DNA from 3 places in the Parageobacillus caldoxylosilyticus genome. Region 1 is predicted to be linked to each of the others. Evidence: riboswitches for the same ligand, from Rfam matches in the RefSeq annotation. Region 1 holds a riboswitch; each other region holds the start of a gene.
What was found. Region 1 has a riboswitch for cobalamin ahead of BV455_RS15485 (ABC transporter substrate-binding protein). Riboswitches for the same ligand answer to the same signal wherever they lie in the genome.
Positions count from the first base shown of each region.

Region 2: it holds a riboswitch for cobalamin, as region 1 does, so the genes downstream of both, BV455_RS05695 (ribonucleoside-diphosphate reductase subunit alpha) here and BV455_RS15485 (ABC transporter substrate-binding protein) in region 1, are expected to answer to the same signal.
Region 3: it holds a riboswitch for cobalamin, as region 1 does, so the genes downstream of both, BV455_RS18265 (HoxN/HupN/NixA family nickel/cobalt transporter) here and BV455_RS15485 (ABC transporter substrate-binding protein) in region 1, are expected to answer to the same signal.

Region 1 is NZ_CP040553.1:3,009,357-3,011,625, reverse strand. Features, by position in the region: gene BV455_RS15490 (FecCD family ABC transporter permease) at 1-61, opposite strand, end outside; gene BV455_RS15485 (ABC transporter substrate-binding protein) at 27-989, opposite strand; cobalamin riboswitch at 1,116-1,329, opposite strand; gene BV455_RS15480 (PH domain-containing protein) at 1,455-2,069, opposite strand; gene BV455_RS15475 (APC family permease) at 2,186-2,269, opposite strand, start outside.
Region 2 is NZ_CP040553.1:1,124,811-1,127,079, reverse strand. Features, by position in the region: gene BV455_RS05695 (ribonucleoside-diphosphate reductase subunit alpha) at 1-1,084, opposite strand, end outside; cobalamin riboswitch at 1,213-1,410, opposite strand; gene BV455_RS05690 (DUF5683 domain-containing protein) at 1,555-2,016, opposite strand.
Region 3 is NZ_CP040553.1:3,591,990-3,594,258, reverse strand. Features, by position in the region: gene cobJ (precorrin-3B C(17)-methyltransferase) at 1-16, opposite strand, end outside; gene BV455_RS18265 (HoxN/HupN/NixA family nickel/cobalt transporter) at 18-716, opposite strand; cobalamin riboswitch at 870-1,061, opposite strand; gene rraA (ribonuclease E activity regulator RraA) at 1,121-1,606, opposite strand; tRNA gene BV455_RS18255 (tRNA-Gln) at 1,708-1,779, opposite strand; gene BV455_RS18250 (glycerophosphodiester phosphodiesterase) at 2,204-2,269, shown strand, end outside.

The DNA of each region.
Region 1 (2,269 bases):
TTGCGGCAATGATATACATCGATGCATTACTTAAAGATTTCCGGGTAAATAACTTTTGCAAGTTCCTCTACTCCTTCAACAAGACGCGGGCCCGGACGGCTGACTAAATCGGTATTGACATCATATACCCGCTTGTTTTTCACCGCTGGAACATCTTTCCACGCCGCGCGTTCTAACACCTGTTTCGCTCCGCCGTAGGTAGTAACAATCACATCCGGTTTGTATGCCACCGCTTTTTCTTCCGTCACCATCGGCCATCCTTCCAGGCCGCCGGCAACGTTTTTCGCCGAAATGGCCTGAATCATCTCATCTATAAACGTTCCTTTTCCGGCCGTATAAATTTGCGGCGGCGGCGATACTTCCACCCATACTTTCGTTTGCTCTTCCGGTTTAATTTGTTTTGCCTTTTCTTTTATTTCTTCCAGTTTCGTTTTCATATTGTTGATAATTTCTTGCGCTTTGCCGGCAGTTCCAGTTGCCTTGCCAATCAATTCGATCGAATGGTATACATCAGCAAACGATTTCGCATCATTGACTACTAGCACCGTAATGCCTGCATCTTTCAGCTGCTTGAGCCCGTCTTTTGAGTTGTGCGCGCCTGACGCATGAGCGAGAACTAAATCCGGTTTCAACGAAATAATTTTTTCAATGTTGAAATCCATGCCGCCGATTTTTTCTTTCTTTTTCACATCTTCCGGATAGTTGTCAAAATCGCTGACGCCAACGATTTTGTCGCCTAATCCCAACGCATAGGCAATTTCCGTGTTGCTTGGAATTAAGGAAACGATTTTTTTCGGTTCTGACTTAATCGTCACTTCTTCCCCTAATCCATCTTTCACCGTTACCGGAAACGCGGCTTGCGATTGTTCCGTTTTTGTTGCTTCTTTGTTCGCAGGCGCTTTGCTTTCGTTCGCCCCGCTGCATCCGAACAATAGGCCGAATGTCAGGACGACGACAAGCAGCGCGATGTACTGTTTCCACTTTCTCATTGCTGTTCCCCCTTTTTACAGAAATAAAAAAACTCATTCCGAATGGGAATGAGCAAGAAACGGCAATATGTATGCATAAAGGCAGCCACCGTTGCCGTTTCCTACTCTCACCCCCGAAGATTAGGAAACGCATAAGCAGGCAAGGCAGGTCTACTGACTCATGCTTCATCCTACTCTGAACCTTCCCATACGGCAAACGGCGCATGCCATCGTACCGTACAGTGGCGATTTCATTTCGTCCGCATTTACAGTTGCGGGGACAGTTCTGGACTTTCACCAGATTCCCTATTAAGCCGTGCGGAGCGAATCGCTCCATTGGCACCTTGCTGCGAATGTATAAAATTGTCGAACAATTGACAGTTATAATATTAAAGGATAAGAAAAACTTTGGCAATAAAAAAATGAAAGTTTCATGGAATTCAAGGTATGTAAAAATCCCCCGATGGCGGGGGACAAAGGAACCATTCAATGATTAATATAGCGTTCAAACACAAAACCGAAGTCTTTTACCGTATATTTTGTCTTCGCGTCAACGAGCCATTGAAACGCGAGTTCATTCACTGCTTTGAAATCAGCCAAGAAATTATTTGTGTCACTTTTTACGCGCCCGAATACATTCGCGGTCAATTCCAAACTTTTGTGCGCGTACTCCAGCTTCGTTTCGTTTTCATGACAAAGCTCGGCGATGGCGAGCAGCGATTTATATAAATCTTTTAGTTCTTCTAAATACTTTTTATGAACGTCAATCGAATAGACATGGGCACCGATTTTAAATTTAATCTCCACGTCTAGATCAACGGTTCCCGCTGTTTCGAGCGACACGTCGGAAATCGGATGCTTGTAATAATCATAGCGGCGCAATACGCGTTTCTTGCTGGTTGCGCTCGTGCCATCCAAATGAATAAGCGCTTTATTCGTAAAACAATACTCATCTGATTTCGATTTAATTAAGAAATAAATCTTTTCCCCATCTTCATGCATTACGTAATCATCGGCATCAACTTTATCGTAGTTTTCCGGCTTAATGACCGAGCCGATATCACTTAATCCAAGCACATCAGCGGCGACTTTTCCAAACATCATACAGCCCCTCTCTTTAAAGGTACTTATTAGTTTATTATATCATATGGTTTTTCATTCCCGAATCTTTAGGCAAAAATAAGATCCAACGCGTTCGGAAAACGCGTTGGATTTTATCACTGCAGTTCATCTCCGAAACTAGAGTCTTTGTTTGTTAATTTTAAGAAAAGCAAATATACAAGGCCAATAGCGAGCCAAAT
Region 2 (2,269 bases), 1.9 Mb from region 1:
CGCCGCGCTTTTCCACTTGCTCCATAAACAAATCAGGAATGCAGACGCCCGTAAATAAATCGTGCGTTCTCATCCGTTCGTCGCCGTTATTTAATTTCGCGTCCAAAAAGGCGAAAATATCTTTATGCCACACGTCTAAGTAAACGGAAATCGCGCCTTTGCGCTGCCCTAATTGATCGACGCTGACGGCGGTGTTATTGAGCTGCTTCATCCATGGAATCACGCCGGAGGAAACGCCTTTAAAGCCCTTGATGTCGCTGCCGCGGCTTCTGATTTTGCCAAGATAGACGCCGATTCCCCCGCCCGATTTCGAAAGGTTGGCGATATCGGTATTGCTGTCGTAAATGCTTTGCAGGCTGTCATCGACAGTATCGACAAAGCAGCTTGACAGTTGTCCACAGCGTTTGCCGGCGTTTGCCAAAGTCGGTGTGGCAACGGTCATGTACAAGTTGCTTAACGCCCAGTACGCTTCTTGGATAAGGGCAAGACGGCGCTGTTTTGGCTCTTTGGCCATTAGCGTCATTGCGATGATAAGAAACCGCTCTTGCGGAAGCTCATATAAGTTGCGTTCGTAGTCGCGGGCAAGGTAGCGATCGGCAAGTGTGCGCAAGCCGATATAGGTAAACAGCTTGTCTTTTTCCGGATCGATAAGTTTGGCGAGTTCCGTGATTTCTTCTTTTGTATAATCTTCCAAAAGGAAACGATGATACACTCCCTTTGCGACAAGTGTAGCAATTAAATCATAAAGGCTGCCGTAGCGTTGCGTTTCATCGTATCCGCGCTGCTTTGCTGCTTCTTTGTATAATTGTTCTAAATAAATGCGGGTGCAGACAAATGTCCATTCCGGTTCCGTTTCGCTAATATAGGAAAGTCCTTCTAGTATGAGATAATGAAAGAGCTGCTCGACAGACATGACCTTTTTATGTTCGATCAAGCGGATGATGCGTTCGGTATAGTCGTCTGTCCGTAAGTGTGGAAAATCGCTTGTCATGCGGCGGATAAAGGAAATGAGTTTCTCGCGGGAAAATGGCTCCGCTTGTCCATTTTCTTTCGTAATCATCGTATTGCTTGTTTGCAACGCCATCGTTTTCTCCTCCTTATCGTCCATAAAAAAATCCACTCGGGTCAACGAGTGGATGAAACGACAGCATAAAAAGGGCAGGGGAATCCCTTTTCCACCATCGTTTCATCTTCCCGCTCCCCGGAGAACATGAAACGCAACCAAGCAAGGCAGGTCTCCTGACTCGTGCTTCTTCCTACTTTGGATCCTTCCCATATGCGCGCCCAAGCGAGCTTTCGCATACAGTGGATGCTCCATTTCGTCCGCACATACAGTTGCGGGGGCAGTTCTGGATTCTCACCAGATTCCCTATTAAGTCCGAACGGACACCATTGCTTGTGGTTTTACTATATATAGTTGTTTGATCAACAAAAAACACAATATATAGTATTTTGTTGTTGGTATAAGCATATAATAAAACGCTGGAAAATTCAACTATGATTTTACGACAAAAAGGAAAAATGAGAAATGCTGTTTCGTTGTCCAAGCATTTCTCATTGGCGTGGAGTATGGAATTTTAGCAATAAAATTTGAAGCAGCCGTCCGATACATATCCCAGGAATGGCAAACAGCATCGGCAGCCAAATAGGACCGAAAAATATGCCCAAAAATGTAACGTGCGAGGAATACATCAGACCGACGGTAACGAAATAGGCGGAAAATACAAACGGCAGGAACGAATAAGGAGTTTTTCCTCCGCCAGCATCTTTGAACGCGTCCCACATCGCGTAAAAATATAAACATGGATAAAACATGAGCCACTCAAAGTCAATGATGTGGCTGGCCTCATGAGTATTTCCTAAAAAACTTAACCGAATGGCCTCGTTAAACCGTGATTGAGTATTAATAACAAACTCCAGGAAGATAAATAAAGCACCTTTAAAATATTTTCTATTTAAAATTTGCCCAAATCCAGGTAGTGCAATGCTCCACAATAACTGTTCTATTGCCTTCACGTTTTCTAACCCTTTACTAAAAATAAGTTGCTTCAAGATTGCATTGCCTGTTATTGCGATGAAAAGGGAATTGCACCTCCTTGATATTTACTGCAATTACATTATTTAACAAGAAGCAATATTTTATGCTTTTTTACAATAATTAAATGGAATGTTTCTTTTTTGTAAATAAATAGTTTTATGGAATAAAATGCTTGTCCATCATATTATTGGTTAACATAATCCAAAAATATTTTCTTTAAATTTTTCAGAA
Region 3 (2,269 bases), 580 kb from region 1:
ATAATTTTCCTTTCATACTACGCTCCCCCTTTCCACGTTTCGACAATGATGGATATCCCTAACCATAAACTGTAAAAACTAGTGGCAGCTCCAATAATCAAAAACACTTTTTCTCTCATTCTTGCTTTCATAAATCCCCAGGAAAGACAAAAAGTCATTCCAATCGTTGCGATCAATAGGCCTACGACAAATAAGCTAAGCTGTAGCGCCGCTATGCTCATATTTTCTTTCCCGGCTGCATGTGCTAAAATAGCCAGCTGCGTTGGGCTTTCCACCCCAATCCCATGAAGAATGCCAATAATAAACGCGCTGATCCAGCCGAAGCGCAAAAACGAAACAGTACTTTCTTTCTTTTTGTTTTTCTGAAAATATCGAGTCATTTTATCTATCAATTCGTATAACACCTTTATTCGGCTTTTAACCTCATTTTTATAGAAAAGCGAAAATAACATCATTCCTCCGAGAATAATAAGCGTACACCCAACCGTCGCCTCTAAAATACGGATGGTCGAAGAAGGAAGATGAAATCCAAGAAAAATAGCGATCAGTCCCATAAAAAACACTATAGACCCGTGACCAAACGCATACATAATCCCTAGCGATACTTGCCTTTTACGGTGCGTCTCGCTCCCAACCATATCAGCAATAGCAGCAACATGATCACTATCCATCCCATGACGAATTCCGAGAAAAACTGCCAGCATGGCATATGTCACAAATTCCAATGTTACACCCCTCGCTTTGCCAATTTGTGCTTCTTTTTTGCAAAATAAAAAGCACCTCTATACGCAGAGGTGCAGAAAAATGCATACAAATATAGCCAAAAAGTATGCCATTCTCCCGCACGTCTACCTATAATCCCGTAGGTATCCGTCCGAACAAATAAGGCAGGTCTCCTGACTTAGGATCATCGCTTTGCTGCGCCTTCCCGAAGTTTCCTTCAGTGACATCATGCAACAAAGCTCCCCATCACAGTGGCGGGTACCGTGACGGATTTTCACCGTACTTCCCTTTTAAGCCTGTTCTCTGATGAGAAAGGCACCTTATTTGCTTGGCATATGATATCAATTTTTCATAGAACATTTCTGTTATTCATAGTAGTACAAATTTTCAAACGGCGTCAATCACTTTTTTTCAGCAAGTCCGTTTTTGCCAATACAATCCCGTCGCGATCCGCATATACATAGGCGCCTGGCTCCCAAAGAACACCGCCAAATTCAAGCGCGACATCCCGCTTTCCTTTTCCTTCTTTTTTGCTTTTCACGGGGCATGTACCGATCGCCATCACCCCAAGCGGCATATTGGCGATCTCTGCAGAATCGCGAATGCAGCCATGGATAATCACGCCCGCAAGTCCACGATCGCAGGCGATTTGCGCCAAACGATCTCCAAGCAGCGCGCAATTGCGTGAGCCTTTTCCGTCCACAACTAACACTGTTCCCGCAGGAACCGTTTCTAACGCCTCGCGGACGAGCACATTATCCTCCAATACATCGACTGTCGCAATCGGTCCGGAAAATTCCATTTTGCCGCCATATGATTGCATTGGCAGCTGGCAAACTTGCAATTCACCTAAAAATTCATCGCATAAATCTGCTGTTTTCACCATCATTCCCTCCTCGCTACGTCTTATATTTGACATATTTGTCGAAACTCCTTCTTTTTCCACAAAAAAACAGACAAGCGACATTGCTTGTCTGTTAGAGACTGGGCTAGCTGGATTCGAACCAGCGCATCACGGAGTCAAAGTCCGTTGCCTTACCGCTTGGCTATAGCCCAACGATCACTGTTTAACGTTTTCTTCGCAAGAGATTTTCCATTCCTATTATTTCCCGCATTTTTTTCTCTTTATACATGCCGGACAGCGATATGCAAAATATGCCACACATCACGAACGTAGTTCATACAATAAAATCTGCTGCTTGTTGTCCCTTTTCTTGAGATAAAGCCGTTTTGCACTTTGCTTATCATCGATGTATGTCCCTCGATGTTTTGCAAACAATAATGTCACTATTTCAAGAACCTCTGCCCGCCTGGTTGATTCGCCGCAACCACCATACATGCTTCCCGGCATGGTATCATTCACGAAAATTCGCGCAGAAAATCCACGACTTTTGCACTACAAAGAATGGCAACATTTTCATTCACCATCGCTCTATCTTTTTGACTAATGCAATACCATGTAAAAAGGAGGGAAGTAGCCGTGAACAAAGCGACAATCGTGGCGATACCGCTTTTACTTGTGCTTCTTGCATCATACGCTTCTAAT